3 regions of the Rhizobium sp. X9 genome follow, and region 1 is predicted to be linked to each of the others. Evidence: riboswitches for the same ligand, from Rfam matches in the RefSeq annotation. Region 1 holds a riboswitch; each other region holds the start of a gene.
The links. Region 1 has a riboswitch for cobalamin ahead of JZY08_RS05975 ((2Fe-2S) ferredoxin domain-containing protein). Riboswitches for the same ligand answer to the same signal wherever they lie in the genome.

Region 1 (6,024 bases):
GTCACCATCAGCGGCAGAATGTTCGGCAGAAGATGGCGGATGATCATCCGGAATGGCGGCACGCCCAGGGCTTCCGCCGCATGGACAAAGGTTTGCCCAAGCACGCGCTGGCTGAGGGAATGGGCAAAGAGGGCCGTCGGCCCTATGCCGGCAAGGCCAAGCGCCAGTCCCGCCGTCATCGGCGTGAGACCGAAAACCGCCGCCGTTGTCAGCGCGATGATCAGCGTCGGAACGGTGATGAAGAATTCGCAGCAGCGCAGCAATGCGCGCTCCTTCCAGCCCCCCAGCACCGCAGCGCTGGTGCCGAGCAATGTGCCACCGGTAAAGGCGATGAAGCCGACCGAAAAAACCACCAGCGCCGTGCGCCATCCCCCCGCCATGATGCGGGAAAAAAGGTCGCGGCCGAGGTGATCGGTTCCAAGCAGATGACTCGCCGTCACACCCGAATGCCGGGCGAGAATATCCACCGCATCCGGATCATAGGGCTGCCAGAAGGTGCTCAGGAGCAGAAACAAGAGCAATGCGGCAAGCGCAAGATATCGGATCATCAGGCAAGCCGCGGGTCAAGAAAGCGTTGAAGTATCTGAACGATCAGGTTCATGAGGAGCAGCCATAGCGCAATGACCATGACATAGGCCTGCAGGACCATCTGGTCGCGAACCGCGATGCTCTGCACGAGAAATTGGCTGAGACCCGGAAGGTTGAAGAGAATTTCCATGGTCGCCGTCGAGCCGATCACCCAGCCCGCCTCGGAACGCACCGCCGAAAGCAAGGCGTAGAACGCGCCGCGATGCGCGTGACGCCAGAGAGCCTGCCGGCGCGAAAGCCCCTTGGCGAGAGCGGTGCGGAAATAGGGCTGCCGCATGGTTTCCATCATGTCTCGCCGATAGACACGCGCAAAGACGGCAGCCGAATGCGAGGCTATCAACATGACCGGCAGCAAGATCGCTGTAGTGTCGGTCGCGAAGGGACGGATCCATCGCAGCTGGACGCCGAGAACCCAGAGCAGAACGAGCCCCAGCCAGAAGCCCGGAACGGCCTGGACGAAGACTGAAAATACGCGGCTTGCGCGATCGGCAATGCCACCCGGCCGCGCCGCCGCGAAGAAACCGATCGGCACTGCAACGACGATGGCGATCAGCATCCCGGAAAGGCCGAGCAGGAGCGAAACGGGAAGACGCTCGAGAAACTCCGCAAAAACGGGCTCGCCGGTGCGGAAGGACCGCCCCCAGTCACCGGTGACGAAATCCGCTAGCCAATGCAGATAGCGCAGAAGAAGGGGGCGATCGAGGCCCCATTCTTCCCTCAGCGCAGCAACGGTTTCACCCGTTGCCGAAAGATTCCATACACGGATGGCAATTTGCACCGGATCGGCGGGCATCAGAGCAATAAGCGTGAAGGATGCGAGCGACAGCGCAAGCATTGCCAACGCCGAGCGTATGCCGAACCGGAGCAATTGCATCAGAATTACCTGGCCTCGCCGATATCGGCGCGCAGGACATAATAGTCCGAACCCCAGGGCTCATAATTCTGCAGCCGCTTCGAGAGACCCACATACCAGACCGGAGAAACCAGGAAGGAGGCCGGAACGTCCTTGAACAGTTTTGCCTGAGCATCGAGAGCAATTGCAGCCCGCTCTTTGGCCTCGCCCGCCACAGCAAAGCGATCAAGGATGGCGTCGAAATCCGCAGAGGCATATTTCGCATAGTTGAGCGAAGCGCCGCTGCGCAGCATCGAATTGAGGAAGAAGGCCGGATCGCCATTCGGCGCGGTGTGTTGCGCCCAGAGCGCGATATCGAACTCGCCGGCGGCCGCCACATCCTGAATGTTTTCCACAACCTTCGTGTCAAGCTGGATGCCGACCCTGGCAAGCTGCGCCTTTACGACAGGCAGCATGGTGACGAGGTCCGGACGCTGCGGATAGGTGATGGCGAGCAGGCGCAGCGGCGCGCCGTCCTTTGTACGGTTCCCTGCCCCGTCCCTGACCCATCCGGCTTCATCGAGAAGCGCTTCGGCTTTTTTTATGTCGGTCGGACGCGGCTGTTTTCCGGCGAAGGGGAAGTAGGCGGCATAGGCGCCGGTAGCCGGTTCACCGCCGTTAATGGCGGCCGCCAGTTCCCTGCGATCGAAAGTCAGGTCCAGCGCCTCACGCACCTTGATGTCGGTGGTAATCGGCCTTTTGGTATTGAGGAAGGCGAGATATTGATAACCGACCGGAAACGACTTGATCGTCAGATCCGGATTGGTTTGCAGCCGCTTCACGACTTCCGAGGGCAGCCCGAAGGCGAGGTCCAGCTCACCCGCCTCCAGCGCAAGGGTCATGCTTTGCGCATCACCGAACCTGCGAAATTCGACCGGAGAACGGGAACCGGCGTCAGCAAAATGGGTGTTCGGCGCCAGTCTCAGCGATGTATCCGCCTTGAAATCCGCGATCTGATACGGTCCGGTGAACAGAGCACGGCCATCGGCGGCAGTCGTATAGGCAACCAGCGGCCACTCCGCAAACAGCGCCTGCAGGAAGGACACCGGTTTCTCCGTCGTGATATCGAGCGTCAGTGCATCGACTGCCTTGAAGCCAAGCTTTCCACCTGTCGCAAGCGCCGCCTTGTTGGTTGCGAAAGTATGCTCGAATCCGGCCGCAAGGGCTGCTGCCGTTACGGCAGAACCATCGGAGAAGGTACGGTCCGGTTTCAGCGTCACGGTCCAGGTCAAGTCGCCGGTGCGTTCTGCTTTCTCGGCAAGGTCAGGCACAAGCCGTCCATCTTTGTCGACGGTAAAGAGGTTCTCTCCCACACCGTGACTGACGAGCGCCCAGCCATTGGAACCCTTTGCGGGATCAAGGCCACTTGTGATGTAGGTGGCGCCGACGCGCAAGGGTTCGGTGGCCAGCGCATTGCCCGCCACTCCCGTAATGAAAGCCGCGAGCCCGGCTGCCGCCAGACGCGAAATGCTCTTTGCCGACATTATGTTTCCTCTCATGCTATTCGGATAGATTGCGAAGCCGCTGCTTGCGGCCGGTCGGGTGATAGGCGAAATCGTCGACGACACACCCGCCAAGCAGGTGTTCGGCAACGATGCGATCGACAGCCTCCTCGGTAACGCCGCCGTAATAGGTGCCTTCGGGAAAGACCTGCATGACCGGTGCAAGGTTGCAGGGGCCAAGACAGGTCGATTTGGCCGTCATGGTGCCATCGCCGGTAACCCGAAGCTTCTGCCGTTCCTGCTGGTTGCGCAGATGTCCCCAGATCGCGTCAGCACCGGCCGAATTACACGGGGCGCCCTGACAGACGAGCACGCGGCGCTTCTGCGCAGGCACCAGCGACCCCTCGCCCGCCGGACGCACCGAGGATGAAAGATCGAGCGCCTGCGCCGTTCCGGCGAGGTCTTCGAGAAGGCGCGCCATGAGGGTGCTTGCGGTAGGGCTCGCGGTTATCGAGAGCGACGGCCACGGGCGCGGGTCCGCTGCCCGCCATCGTTTCAGGGTCTTGGTCAGCCAGTTTTGAAAGCTGGGCTCGAGTGGCAGCATGAGCGGCACGAGGAGGAGATTGCCGAAACCCTCATCGATGAGCGCACCGAGCGCTTCGCGCAGGGACGGCGTGCCCTGTTCGGTGAAGGCGAAACGAACGGTTCTCGCTCCGCGCAACTGGCCGGCCAGCGTCGCGAGACGCTGCATGTCCTGGTGCGGCGCCGCTGCGAAAGCCGATTTGGCGACAAGCAGCACGGCGTCGGGCTGAGAGGGCTCTCGATGGATTGGTTGAGTTTCGGTTGTCACAATGCCTCATTCACGAGGCGGCAACGAAAATGACGGGCCTCCGGCCGAAATGCCGGAAACAGCCATCATTCCCATGGCACCCCCCGACCACGGAATTACAATATGTCAGGCAGGTCTCCTGGCTTGCGGGTCAAAGCCACCTCACCCGTCTTCCCGGCATTGCTGCCAGTGACATCGTGGGCGATTGGCTCACCGCTTACAGTTGCGGGACAGCTCCGGGTCTTCACCGGATTCCCTCTTAGTTTCCACCGGGTGGCGGAAGAACCATGACGGAGCGAACCTACACTGCCGCAGGCCGCTGTCAACCGCCTGCGCCGCAAGTGAACACGCTACGCAAGTCTCCTTCGTCCAATCTATTGTTACGTTATAAAGTTACATACACTTGGTTTTATTTGCTGGTCAAGCCCATGTTTTGCGATGCGGTACCGAATTGGCGCACACACCGCCGTCATCGCGCGGAAACCAAAAATAAAAAGGAAGATATCATCTATATAAAATACAATTATATCAATGATTAAAGCAAACAACATAAAGTAATTTATAATTCACCGGAGGCCTCCCGGCGTCGCAATTCAAGCTCTTCACTGTAGCGCCTGAGCGTGTGGCTCTCCGTCAGAAGGCCAACCGGGCGGTTTTCTATCTTGTCGTTGACGACGACCAGCGCTTCGCTTTCCGTCGCATCGAAAGCGGCTGCCGCCTGCCGCGCATTCATCGTCGGCAGTAGCACGTCATTCTTGTAGTGCAGATAGGTTTCGAGGCTGATCTTGCTCGGGTCGCGATCCATCGGATCGGCGTAGATTTCCGGTACGAGGACGATGCCGGCGTAGCGACCGTCATCATGCGTCATGATCACCCGCTGCGTTGATCCCAGTGGAAACTTCTCCTTGAAGGCTGGAAGACCCATGCTGACATTGGCCTTGCGAATATCGGCACGCATCATCTTGCCCACGGTCAGGTCGCGGATCCAGCCAATGTCATGGGCGCTGCGAATGCTTTCGCCTCTAAGGTGGAAGCGCCAGGTGGCGAAGGAGTAACCGAAGGTCGTGCGCACCACGAGCGAGGTGGTGATGACGGCAGCAAGCACCAGAGCCGTGATCTGGAAGTCTCCGGTCAGTTCCAGCGCCAGAAACGTCATCGTCAGCGGACCGCCGATAATGGCGGCGGCAAAGGCGCTCATGCCGATCACGGCATAGACGATGGGTGCTGTCGCCCCATAACCGATATAGGGGGCGCAAAGCGCGAAAATCTTTCCGAGCAGCGAGCCCATGAACAGCGACGCGAAAAACAGGCCGCCGCGGAAATTAGAACCGATGGAAATGGCGCTGGCCGCCGCCTTAAGCACGAATAGCCCGGCCAGCCCGTAGATCGTCAATTCGGCATCGATATTGAGATGCAGCGCACCATGGCCACTGGACAGGACCTGCGGTGAAATAAGCGCAAGGGCACCGACAGCCACGCCCCCCATTGCCGGACGCAGCCAGCCCGGAATGGCGCTTTTGCGCGCCGTCTCTTCGATGAAGGACACCGTCTGCATCAGCGCGATGCCGATCGCCGCGCACACGACGCCCAGAAAGATGGCGGGCACGTAGTCCGCCGGCGTTACACGGCTGGCATCGACGATATCGATGGAGAGGCCGTGGCCGCCAATAAGCCCGATGACGGTGGCTGCGACGAGCGCCGATACGATGAGCGGCGCAAGCGTCACGACGGTATAGGTGCCGATGATGAGTTCGATGGCGTAAAAAGCTCCTGTCAGAGGCGCGTTGAAGGCCGCCGCTATCGCGCCCGCAGCACCACAACCAACGAGGATACGCATGTCCCCGCGCCTCAGTTTCAGCTTGATGCCGATCTTGGAGGCGACGCCACTGGCGATTTGCGTATAGCCGGCTTCCAGCCCCACTGACGCACCAAAGCCGTTGGAGACGATGTTCTGCACGCAGACGATGATGCTATCCGTCAGCGACAGACGGCCGCCATGCAGCGCATTCGCCTCGATCGGGTCGACCATCGGTTTTTTGCGAGTTTTGGAAAGAATGAAGATGATGATGCCAAGCACGATGCCGCCGATGATCGGCCCGGCCAGCACGATCGGGCCGGAGAGATCGCTGCTGCTCAAGCGCTCGACGCCATAGACCAGAACATGCAGCGCCGTGCTCAAGGCGCCGATCAGCGCCACCAGGAGGCCCGCAGCGATGCCGATGAGAACGGCGAGAGCCACCAGCCCCAGTTCTCCGCGCCGGAACATCGCCCGC
Region 2 (6,024 bases), 1.5 Mb from region 1:
CGCCGGATTGACCCGGCAGGCCTCGGCGGGAAACAGCGCCTCGTAACCCAGATTCATCAGCGCCTTGTTGGCGTTGTAGTGCAGGAACTGCTTGACGTCTTCGGTCAGCCCGACGCCGTCATAGAGGTCTTCGGTGTATTTCGCTTCATTGTCATAAAGCTCGAGCAAGAGATCGAAGGCGAAATCCTTGATCTCCTGTTTTTCGCTTTCGCCCAGACGCTCCAGCGCCCGCTGGAACTTGTAGCCTATGTAATAGCCGTGCACGGCCTCGTCGCGGATGATGAGACGGATCAGATCTGCGGTGTTGGTCAGCTTCGCCCGGCTTGACCAGAACATCGGCAGATAGAAGCCGGAATAGAACAGAAAGCTCTCCAGAAACACGCTGGCGACCTTCATTTTCAACGGATTGCCGCTGTCATATTCGCGCATGATGAGTGCGGATTTACGCTGCAGGAACTCGTTTTCCTCCGACCAGCGATAGGCGTCATCGACGTCAGGCGTGGAGCAGAGCGTCGAGAAGATCGAGGAATAGGAGCGTGCGTGCACGGCCTCCATGAAGGAGATGTTGGACAGTACCGCCTCCTCATGCGGCGTGGCCGAATCCGCCATCAGGCGCACGGCGCCGACACCGTTCTGGATGGTGTCGAGCAAAGTCAGTCCGGTGAAGACGCGGATCGTCAGTTTCTGCTCTTCCGGCTTCAGCGTTCCCCAGGAGGGGATGTCGTTGGAGAGCGGCACTTTTTCCGGCAGCCAGAAATTCGATGTCAGGCGGTTCCAGACTTCGAGATCCTTGTCGTCCTCGATACGGTTCCAGTTGACCGCGCGAATGCGGGACACGGGTTTTACGGCAATGTTCATTCTCTTGTCCCTCAATTCAGAGCGTGCAGGAAACGCAGCCCTGAACCTGCGTGCCTTCCAGCGCCATCTGGCGCAAACGAATGTAGTAGATCGTCTTGATGCCCTTCTTCCAGGCGTAGATCTGCGCGCGGTTGATATCGCGCGTCGTCGCCGTATCGCGGAAGAACAAAGTCAGCGACAGGCCCTGGTCGACATGCTGGGTTGCCGCCGCATAGGTGTCGATGATCTTTTCCGGGCCGATTTCATAGGCATCCTGATAATATTCGAGATTATCATTCGAGAGATAGGAAGCCGGGTAATAAACACGGCCGATCTTGCCCTCTTTGCGGATTTCGATTTTCGAGACAATCGGATGAATGGAAGAGGTGGAGTGGTTGATATAGGAGATCGAACCGGTTGGCGGTACGGCCTGGAGGTTCTGATTATAGAGGCCGGAAGCCATGACGGCCTCCTTCAAGGTTTTCCAGTCCTCCTGTGTCGGAATGGAAATGCCGGCTTTTTCGAAGAGGTCGCGGACCTTTTCCGTCGCAGGCAGCCACTCCCGGTCGGTGTATTTATCGAAATACTCGCCCGAGGCATATTTGGAGTTTTCAAAGCCCTTGAAGCTCTGGCCCCTTTCCACGGCAAGGCGATTGCTGGCGCGGATGGCGTGGTAGGTCACCGTATAGAAATAGATATTGGTGAAATCGACGCCTTCTTCGGAACCATAGAAGATGCGCTCCCGCGCCAGATAACCGTGCAGGTTCATCTGGCCGAGCCCGATGGCGTGGCTGGCATCATTGCCCTTTTCCACCGAGGGTACGGAAGAGATGTGGCTCATGTCTGACACTGCCGTCAGCGCCCGAATGGAGGTCTCGATCGTCTTGCCGAAATCGGCCGAATCCATTGCTGATGCAATGTTGAGCGAGCCGAGATTGCAGGAAATATCCTTGCCCATATGGCTATAGGACAGATCGGCGTTGAACTCGCTCGCTTCGCTGACCTGAAGAATCTCCGAGCAGAGATTGCTCATGCTGATACGACCGGCGATCGGATTGGCGCGGTTCACCGTATCCTCGAACATGATGTAGGGATAACCGCTTTCAAACTGGATTTCGGCGATGACCTGGAAGAACTCACGCGCCTTGATCTTCTTCTTGCGGATGCGGCTGTCGGCGACCATTTCATGATATTTTTCGGTGACCGAAATCTCGGTCAGCGGCACGCCATAGACCCGCTCCACATCATAGGGCGAGAACAGATACATATCCTCGTTGTTGCGGGCGAGTTCGAAGGTAATGTCGGGGATCACCACGCCGAGCGACAGGGTCTTGATGCGGATTTTTTCGTCGGCGTTTTCGCGTTTCGTATCAAGGAAACGCATGATATCCGGATGGTGGGCATGCAGATAGACCGCGCCGGCACCCTGTCGCGCGCCAAGCTGGTTGGCATAGGAAAAACTATCCTCCAGCAGCTTCATGACAGGAATGACGCCGGAAGACTGGTTTTCGATCTGCTTGATCGGCGCTCCGAATTCGCGAATATTGGTCAAGGACAGCGCCACGCCGCCGCCGCGCTTGGAAAGCTGCAGGGCCGAATTGATGGAGCGGCCTATGCTCTCCATATTGTCTTCTACACGCAGCAGAAAACACGAGACCAGCTCACCACGGCTTTTCTTGCCGGCGTTGAGAAAGGTCGGCGTTGCCGGCTGGAAGCGGCCCGAAATAATCTCGTCGACCAGATCGCGGGCAAGCTGCTCATCGCCGCGCGCCAGAGCCAGCGCCACCATGCAGACGCGATCCTCGTAACGCTCCAGATAGCGTTTTCCGTCGAAGGTCTTCAGCGTATAGGAGGTGTAATATTTGAAGGCGCCGAGAAAGGTCGGAAAGCGGAATTTCCGGGCATAGGCTTCATCGTAGAGGTCACGAACGAAATTGAAGGAATACTGGTCCAGCACCTCCTGCTCGTAATATCCTTCGGTCACCAGATAATCGAGCTTTTCCCTGAGGTTATGGAAAAAGACGGTATTCTGGTTGACGTGCTGGAGGAAATATTGCCTCGCCGCAAGGCGGTCCTTGTCGAGCTGGATTTTTCCATCCGCGTCATAGAGGTTCAGCATCGCGTTCAGCGCGTGGTAGTCCAGCCCAGTATCGACCGGTTTCTGGCTTGCGGCTACCGGCTGTTTGGCGTCCTTGCGCAGCGCGCTCGAGGTCAGCGTGTCCAAAATCGTTCCAATCCATGTTTGACATTGGCGACATCTTCCTCCGTGCCGAGAAGCTCGAAGCGATAGAGAAACGGCACCGCGCATTTGCGCGAGACGATATCTCCGGCGGATGCGAAAGCTGCGCCAAAATTCGTGTTTCCCGCCGCAATGACGCCGCGAATGAGGTTTCGGTTGGAAGGCTCGTTCAAGAACCGGATCACCGGTTTCGGCACGGCCCCTTTCGTGCCGCCGCCCCCATAGGTGGGGGTGACGAGTACATAGGGTTCCGACACATGCGGCACCTCCTCCTCGGCACCCAGCGGCAGGCGAAACAATCGTCGTCCCAGTTTCTGAAGGAAGCGATGCGTGTTTTCAGACCGGCTGGAATAATAGACGATCAGCCCCATCGCCCGCCGCCTCAGCTGATCGAGCCGATCATATCTGGACGGAAACCCGCCCAGTGGCGCTCGCCGGCGACGACCACCGGAACCTGCATGTAACCAAGGCCGCGAACATGATCGAGCGCATCCGCATCTTCGGAGATATCGATGATCTCGTAGCTCACGCCAATGCGGTCGAGTGCGCGATAGGTGGCGGTGCATTGGACGCAGGCGGGCTTGCTGTAAACGGTGACGGTCATGATTTCCTCTTTCGAAGCCGCTTTTGCACACGGCTCAACATTGCCGATTGCGATCGCAATCGGTTGGCGATGGTTCTGTCATTCAGGTGGCGGGCACGGCCTTTAGCCGTGGAAAATCATTCTCTACGCCGACGAGCGCAGGAACTCAAAAAAATGCACTGGCATGACTTCACCCCGAAGCTTGTTCTGGAGGGGGCAGAAAAGGGCGCACGCAAATCATTTGCGTCAACACCTTCCTCCGGACACCCCGCCCGTGGACGTTTGCGCTCAAGGCAGGTCTCCTGACTTGCGGGTCACAACATCTATTCCGGCCTTCCCGGAGCTTTCGGCTCCAGTGACCCAAATCGGAACGATGCTCACCGCTTACAGTTGCGGGGGCAGTTTCGGCCTTGCTCCGCCATTAATGGCGTTACGCACCGAATTCCCGTCTTAGCTCCCGACGCTTGCGAATCGGAAGAACCTCGAACACCACATATAGTATATGAGGAAATTTTCTCGTCAATAAATAGACATGGAAAAGCCCCACCCTGTGGATCAAAAAGATTCAACACAGAGTCAACAAAGGCTTAACGATAAATGGAGTTGCCGCTCAAGACGGGAAAAGCGTTAATCTATTCCCAGATATCGATGCGAATATCGGCGGGGCGAGTGTTCTCGATTACCCTTTTTCCGTTGGGAAGATCGTTCTCAAAAAGTTTGGCGTGGATCGCAGCCGCATCGAGACCGTAACCCTGCCATCTGTTCCGCAGCCTCTCTTCAAGCACCGCGACGGACGGGCCAACGAAGATGGTGAGGTCAAAGCTGTCGGAAAGCGTGGTCCAGGGCGCTTCATTCAGCAGGAGATAATTGCCTTCGGCAAGGACAAAGCGTGTCTCTGGCGGGACAGCACGGGCGGAGGCGATGGCAATTTCGCGGGAACGGTCAAAAACCGGAACAAGCACCTCCTGTCCGCCCTTGCGGACGGCGGAGACGATATCGAGGAAACCACGCACATCGAAGGTTTCGGGAGCGCCCTTTCGCGGCAGCAGCCCCCGCTCTTCGAGAATGCCATTGTCCATATGAAAGCCATCCATCGGCAGGACGGCAGCCGTTTCGCTCCGCGCCAGCAGAGCGTCGCAGAGCGCATCCGCCAGCGTGGATTTGCCGGCCCCAGGGGGACCGGCAATGGCGATGATGAAACGGGATTGGCCCTCTGCCCGCCGAAGAACGTCTTCGACGATCGTCTCAAGCTTCAGCGTCATGCGGCAAGCGTTTCCTTTGGCGCTTCCTTGGCGCCGGTCATGAAGGCAACGGCGTCGGACATGGTGTAATCCTTCGGATTGATGACGCACAGGCGCTTGCCCAGCCGGTGAATATGGATGCGATCCGCAACCTCGAAAACATGCGGCATGTTGTGAGAGATGAGAACGATCGGCAACCCGCGCGAGCGCACATCCAGAATAAGCTCCAGAACGCGGCGGCTTTCCTTGACGCCGAGCGCTGCGGTCGGCTCGTCGAGGATGACGACCTTGGAGCCAAAGGCAGCCGCGCGCGCCACGGCGACACCCTGACGCTGGCCACCGGACAGGGTTTCCACCGCCTGATTGATGTTCTGGATCGTCATCAGGCCGAGTTCCGACAGTTTCTCGCGGGCGAATTTTTCCATGGCCGGTCGGTCCAGCGCCCGAAACAGGCTTCCCTGAATTCCGGGTTTTCGGATTTCCCGGCCGAGGAACATATTGTCGGCTATGGAAAGCGCCGGTGAGAGCGCGAGGTTCTGATAGACCGTCTCGATGCCAGCCTTGCGCGCCTCGATCGGCGAGCGGAATTGGACGGGCTGGCCCTCCAGTCGGATTTCCCCTTCATCGGGTGTCACCGCGCCGGAAATCGCCTTGATGAGAGAGGATTTGCCGGCGCCGTTATCGCCGATCACCGCCAGGATTTCGCCCGGATAGAGATCGAAATCGGCATGGTCGAGAGCGGTCACGCGACCATAACGCTTGACGAGATTGCGTGCTGTGAGAATGGGTTCTTTTGCCATCAGCCTGCTACCTTTCTGATCCACTGGTCGATTGCGACAGCCATGATGATGAGGACGCCAATCAACAGATAGGTCCATTGCGGGTCTGTTCCGATAAGCCGGAGGCCGAGCGAGAAGACGCCGACGATCAGGGCGCCGAAAATCATGCCCATGATGGAGCCGCGCCCACCGAACAGCGACAGGCCGCCGATAACCACCGCAGTGATGGATTCGATATTGGCAAATTGACCGGCTGTCGGCGAAACCGAACCGATACGGCCGATGAGGGCCCAACCGGCGAAGGCGCAGATGAGACCGGAGAGCGTGTAAACCGTCGTCAGCATG
Region 3 (6,024 bases), 240 kb from region 1:
GTCATGTAACTGTCACATAAGCGCGATGAACGCGACATGAACTTTGCGCAGCCTGGCGGGTGCGGCGATAACCTTAGCGTGAACGCGCGCCTGCCATGCGTAACGGGTGCCGCCATGCAATTGCCGCGTTGCGGAGCGGGCAAGGGCGCGGTATTGAAAAGCCATGAGCGACAGACACGATATCCAGAACCATCTCCGGATTGCCGTCGGGCAGTTCAATCCCACCGTTGGCGACGTGGCGGGCAATCTCGCCAAGGCGCGCGAGGCAAGGGCCGATGCGGCGACGCAGGGCGCCGATCTTCTGCTTTTGACCGAGCTTTTCATATCCGGCTACCCGCCGGAAGATCTGGTGCTGAAACCGGCTTTCCTGAAAGCATGCCTGAAGGCCGTGGAAGAGCTGGCGGCGGAAACCGCAGATGGCGGGCCGGGCATCGTCATCGGTTTTCCGCGCCAGGGCGAGGCGGGACGGCACAATTCCGTGGCGCTTCTGGATGGCGGCAAGATCATCGCGCTGCGCGACAAGATCGACCTGCCGAATTACGGCGAGTTCGACGAAAAGCGTGTTTTCGCCGAAGGATCGATCTCCGGTCCCTATAATTTCCGTGGCATCAGGATCGGCATTCCGATCTGCGAGGAAATCTGGAACGAGATGGGCGTGTGCGAAACGCTCGCTGAAAGCGGGGCGGAAATCCTGCTGGTGCCGAATGGCTCGCCCTATTATCGCGGCAAGCTGGATGTGCGCCATCAGGTGGCGCTGAAACAGGTGATCGAAAGCGGCCTGCCGCTGGTCTTCGCCAACCAGCTTGGCGGGCAGGACGAGCTGGTGTTCGATGGCGCAAGCTTCGCCTTCAATGCCGACAAGACGCTTGCCTTCCAGATGAGCCAGTTCGAGGCGACACTTGCCGTCACCGACTGGAAACGCACCGAGGAAGGCTGGCGCTGCGAAAGCGGGCCATTCTCGAAAATTCCGGAAGGTGAGGAGGCGGATTATCGCGCCTGCATGCTGGGCTTTCGCGATTATGTCAACAAGAACGGCTTCAAGAGCGTGGTTCTCGGCCTTTCCGGCGGCATCGATTCGGCGATCTGTGCGGCACTTGCGGTTGATGCGCTGGGCGAGGAACGGGTGCGCTGCATCATGCTGCCTTACCGTTATACTTCGGAAGAATCGCTGAAGGACGCGGCCGATTGCGCGAAAGCGCTGGGCTGCCGTTACGATATCGTGCCGATCGTCGAGCCGGTGGAGGGTTTCCTCTCGGCACTGTCAGATCTTTTCGAAGGCACGGAAGAGGGCATTACCGAGGAGAACCTGCAGAGCCGCACGCGCGGCACCATTTTGATGGCCGTTTCGAACAAGTTCGGCTCGATGGTGGTGACGACGGGTAACAAGTCGGAAATGTCGGTGGGTTATGCGACGCTCTACGGCGACATGAATGGCGGTTTCAATCCCATCAAGGACCTCTACAAGATGCAGGTCTACGCCATTTCCGCCTGGCGCAACGGCCATGTGCCGCCGGGTGCGCTCGGGCCTTCGGGTGAGGTGATCCCCGCCAACATCATCTCCAAGGCGCCGTCGGCCGAATTGCGCCCCAACCAGACCGACCAGGATTCGCTGCCGCCCTATCCGGTTCTGGACGATATTCTGGAATGCCTGGTGGAAAAGGAAATGTCAGTCGAGGAAATCCTTGCACGCGGCCATGACGTGGCGACGGTGCACCGGGTGGAGCATCTGCTTTATCTCGCCGAGTACAAGCGCCGGCAATCCGCGCCCGGCGTGAAGATCACCAAGAAGAACTTTGGGCGTGACCGGCGTTATCCGATTACCAACCGGTTTCGGGATCGGTGATTGAAGGAAGGCGCTGGTAGCGGATGTTTTGCTCGGCGTTGCCGCTCGTTTCTTCTCCCCGCCGGGGAGAAGGTGGCCCGAAGGGTCGGATGAGGGGGTAACGTTGCCGAATATCTCGACCCTTGCCCCCTCATCCCGCTGCCGCGGACTTCTCCCCCGCGGGGAGAAGAAACAAGTGGCATGTGCTCGGTCCACAGTGGGGCTTCGTGTTTAAACAGACGGCGCGGAGAAAACCCCGCGCCGCTCACTCACCTTAAATGACCTGCCCCACATCGATGCGGTTGCCATCAGGGTCTTCGAAAACGAAGGCACGCAGGCCATAATCCTTGTCCTGCAGGCCCTTGATGATGCGCAGCCCATGGCTTTTGCAAATCTCATGCAGCGTATCGACATCGCTGACCATCATATGCGCCACATTGAAGGGCGCTGCCTTATGGGTGGGCTGCAATGTCAGGTGCAGCTCGGCATTGCCCTGTTTCAGGATCATGAAACCGACGGGATTGCCGTTTTCGAAGGTCTTTTCGAAACCCAGCACGCCGACATAAAAATCACGGGCTTTTTCGATATTCTTGACAGGAAGCATTGCGGCGATCCGGCCGAACCGGATGCCGTGATCGGCGATGGTATTCATCGCGGAACCTCGGATCTGGGAGAAACGGGAAGCGGTGCGGGCGGTGCCGGAGCGCTGGCGTTTTTTCCTATTTGAATTTGCAGGACGGTGCCTGCGGCCCTAGGATCATAATCACGGTGGTGGCGGATGCAAATGGAATATCTGCGTCGCGCCGTCCCGATCCAGACTATCGACAGGCCCGGGAGGCAGCATGCGCAGTTCCATCGAAATCTTCAACATCCGCACCCGGCAGATGCGGGTGGTGTGGCAGACATCCGAGCTGTTCGAGGCGCCGAACTGGTCGCCGGACGGCAGATATCTGCTGTTGAACGCCGAAGGGCTGCTCTATCGCCTGTCTCTTGCCGGTGATGCTGCGCCGGAGAAAGTCGATACCGGCTTTGCCACGCTCTGCAACAACGACCACGGCATTTCGCCTGATGGTTCGCTCTATGCCATTTCAGACAAGGTGGAATTCGGCAAGAGCGCCATCTACCTTTTGCCATCGACGGGCGGCACGCCGCGGCTGATGACAAGGAACCTTCCGTCCTATTGGCACGGCTGGTCGCCGGATGGGAAAAGCTTTGCTTATTGCGGCATTCGCGATCAGGTTTTCGACATCTATGCCATGGATATAGCCAGCGGTGTTGAAACGCGCCTTACCCATGGTGAGGGCCGTAATGACGGGCCGGATTATTCGCCGGATGGCGGGTGGATCTATTTCAATTCCAGCCGCACCGGGTTGATGCAGATCTGGCGCGTGCGGGTGGATGGCTCCAGCGTCGAGCGCATCACTGACAGCGCTTATGGCGACTGGTTCCCGCACCCGTCCCCCAGGGGTGACAAGGTGGTCTTCGTCTCCTACGACGCCGATGTCTTCGACCACCCGCGCGATCTTGATGTGCGCGTGCGGCTGATGGACATGGATGGCGGCAATGTGGAGACGCTGTTCGAGCTGTTTGGCGGGCAGGGAACGATGAATTCACCCAATTGGTCACCGGATGGGGATGAGTTTGCGTATGTGCGTTATTTCCCCGTGGAGTGATGCGGTAAAGGAGGACCCGTCATTCCGGCCTTGAGCCGGAATCCAGTAGACGCGCGTCTGCGCGGTGAAAAGACTCGTCTCAGCCCAAGGACTTGGGCTGGCTGGATTCCGGCTCAAGGCCGGAATGACGGAGGTGTAGGGGGCTCGCCATGGTCACATTGCCGCATCGCTCTGCAATATGCTTGTATTCGCAAGCTTTCTTGCCCATAGGTTCTTGCGTCAGGTGCCCGCAATTTGCGGCGGGAGAATCGGGAATCCGGTGCGAAACCGGAACGTGCCCAGCGCTGTGAGGCGGATGCCCTTTTTCTGATGCCACTGAAGCAATTCGGGAAGGCGAAAGCGGGCGGATGAAGCCGAGTCAGAAGACCGGCCTGACAGGATAGACTGGCTGCGTGGACGGCGGCAGGTTGTTGAAGGGCGTGTCGTGCGTTTGGAAACCGGAGCCGGTTTTTATGGCGGCGCGCCAGCATTGTTGGGGATAGACGATGCCGACCGATCCGCTCGCGACCAGTTCACTCGATGCCAATGCGTCCGATCATGCGCTTTCGCCCGCTCGCCCGTTTTCGGAGGAGGAGCGCGAGGCGATCTACCGCGTCATTGAAACCCGCCGCGATGTGCGCGACCAGTTCCTGCCCGATCCGCTGCCGGATGATGTGGTGGAGCGTTTGCTGAAGGCGGCGCATTCCGCCCCCTCGGTCGGCTTCATGCAGCCGTGGAATTTCACGCTTGTGACCGACGGCGCGGTCAGACAGGCGGCCTGGGTGGCGTTCCGCCGCGCCAATGAGGAGGCGGCGGCGATGTTTGAAGGCGAGCAGCAGGCGCTTTATAGCAGCCTGAAGCTCGAGGGCATCCGCAAGGCGCCGCTCAGCATCTGTGTCACTTGCGATCCGACGCGTGGCGGCAAGGTGGTGCTGGGCCGCACCCACAATCCGCGCACGGATGTCTATTCGACCGTCTGCGCCATCCAGAACCTCTGGCTGGCGGCCCGCGCCGAAGGCATCGGCGTCGGCTGGGTCAGCATTTTCCACGACAGCGACATTCGCGCCATTCTGGAAATCCCCGACCATATCGAAATCGTCGCCTGGCTCTGCCTCGGCCGCGTCGATGAGCTTTACACCGAACCGGAACTGGCGGTGAAGGGCTGGCGTCAGCGCGTGCCGCTGGAGGAACTGGTGTTTCGCAACCGGTGGGGCGGGCGGTAGAGGGAGGCTGGGGCTCGCTTGTGAGAGGCAAAGCGTTGCCGCCTGTTTCTTCTCCCCGTCGGGGAGAAGAAACAAGCTGCACGCGCTCGCTCCATAACTGACCGCCCTAAGGGGGAGGCCCCACAGCACGCTATTGCTGCGGCTGTATACCCTTCAGCGCGGGGTTCTTCAGGTCGATCCGCCCAGTTTGATCGGGCAGGAATTTCGGGCCGATGACGCGGACCTTGCTGTCGTTCGGGTCGTAGTCGCGTTCAGGAACCGGTTGCTCCGGCGGCTTTGCGGCCTGCTGCTGCTCTGCGGGTTTCTGAGCCTTGTCGCCTTGCGGTGATGGGATGGTGGTGATGCCGGAATAGGGTTTTTCGGCTTCCGGCCGGGCTGCCTCTTCCTGCTTCTGCATCTCGTCGTGATAGGCGGCCATGTTGCAGGCGCAGCCCGGTGCCTTTGCCGAGGCATTTTTATAGGCAAAGGCGGTTGGCAGGTCCTTGTAGGGTTTTCCGGTTTCGGCAGACACCATGTCGGCGGTTTCCTGATCCGTCATGGAGTGGAAATAAAGCTCCGTCTCTGTTCCCGGACACATTTTCTGGCATTGCTCCGCCTGGGCGCGAAAATCAAGCGGCGAGGCATTGGCGGCAATGGGGAAAAACGAGCCGTCGCAGGTGCGCACGCAGAGGGTTCTAAGCCCACCTTCCCCGGCGGAGCCGGGATAGGGCGAAAGCCCGGCCTGTCCCGGCTGATTTTCCTGCTGGCGAAAGGCATCGGGGTAGCGGGTGACATCGGGAGCCGGCGGCAGCTGTGCTTCCGTTTCAGGGAGGGGGCTGCAGCCATTGGCGTCGAGCGCGGCGAGAATGCGCTGGCGTCTGATGTCGCCGTCGTCGCTGCGCTGCGCTGCCATGGCATCGTCACGGTCGCGGATGATGGCGTCGCGCTCGCTCTGCGCATCGACCAGGGCATCGCCGATCTCGGCGCAGAGCCCGGCATTGGGGCTGCCATAAATGATGACGCTGCCTGACGAGCAGCCGTAACGGCGCAGATCGTTCTTGATCCTGCGGATTTCTATGTTCTGGCGGGTGAGCGCATTGGCATAGCGGCGCACCTCGGCCGTGTTGCCGATGACGCGCGGCGGCTCGCGCAATTGCGCGTAGAGAGTGTCACAGACCTGATCCGCAAAAGCGGCGGCCGGAGCGATGAAGACGAGGGGAAGCAGGAGGCCGATGATGCGGCTTTGGCGCCGGGTCAATTGTTCGATCCGTTCGATGTCCCCGGCCGGTGGCAGGGGCGTTATACTTCACGAAATCCGTGTTTCAGGAAGATAACATAAGCTGTTGCC

Region 2: linked by a shared signal. The riboswitch ahead of nrdH (glutaredoxin-like protein NrdH) and the one ahead of JZY08_RS05975 ((2Fe-2S) ferredoxin domain-containing protein) in region 1 are both predicted to bind cobalamin.
Region 3: linked by a shared signal. The riboswitch ahead of bluB (5,6-dimethylbenzimidazole synthase) and the one ahead of JZY08_RS05975 ((2Fe-2S) ferredoxin domain-containing protein) in region 1 are both predicted to bind cobalamin.

The regions. Positions count from the first base shown of each region.
Region 1 covers NZ_CP071311.1:1,220,877-1,226,900, forward strand. Annotated here, with positions in the region: gene JZY08_RS05960 (ABC transporter permease) at 1-548, opposite strand, end outside; gene JZY08_RS05965 (ABC transporter permease) at 548-1,462, opposite strand; gene JZY08_RS05970 (ABC transporter substrate-binding protein) at 1,468-2,964, opposite strand; gene JZY08_RS05975 ((2Fe-2S) ferredoxin domain-containing protein) at 2,981-3,772, opposite strand; cobalamin riboswitch at 3,864-4,056, opposite strand; gene JZY08_RS05980 (hypothetical protein) at 4,039-4,290, shown strand; gene JZY08_RS05985 (chloride channel protein) at 4,311-6,024, opposite strand, start outside.
Region 2 covers NZ_CP071311.1:2,892,874-2,898,897, reverse strand. Annotated here, with positions in the region: gene nrdF (class 1b ribonucleoside-diphosphate reductase subunit beta) at 1-858, opposite strand, end outside; gene nrdE (class 1b ribonucleoside-diphosphate reductase subunit alpha) at 875-3,061, opposite strand; gene nrdI (class Ib ribonucleoside-diphosphate reductase assembly flavoprotein NrdI) at 3,049-3,447, opposite strand; gene nrdH (glutaredoxin-like protein NrdH) at 3,459-3,680, opposite strand; cobalamin riboswitch at 3,934-4,159, opposite strand; gene JZY08_RS13885 (nucleoside triphosphate hydrolase) at 4,292-4,921, opposite strand; gene JZY08_RS13880 (ATP-binding cassette domain-containing protein) at 4,918-5,700, opposite strand; gene JZY08_RS13875 (ABC transporter permease) at 5,700-6,024, opposite strand, start outside.
Region 3 covers NZ_CP071311.1:1,464,473-1,470,496, reverse strand. Annotated here, with positions in the region: gene JZY08_RS07230 (hypothetical protein) at 13-165, opposite strand; gene JZY08_RS07225 (NAD+ synthase) at 164-1,843, shown strand; gene JZY08_RS07220 (glyoxalase superfamily protein) at 2,097-2,474, opposite strand; gene JZY08_RS07215 (TolB family protein) at 2,665-3,495, shown strand; cobalamin riboswitch at 3,700-3,885, shown strand; gene bluB (5,6-dimethylbenzimidazole synthase) at 3,981-4,697, shown strand; gene JZY08_RS07205 (DUF2865 domain-containing protein) at 4,828-5,934, opposite strand.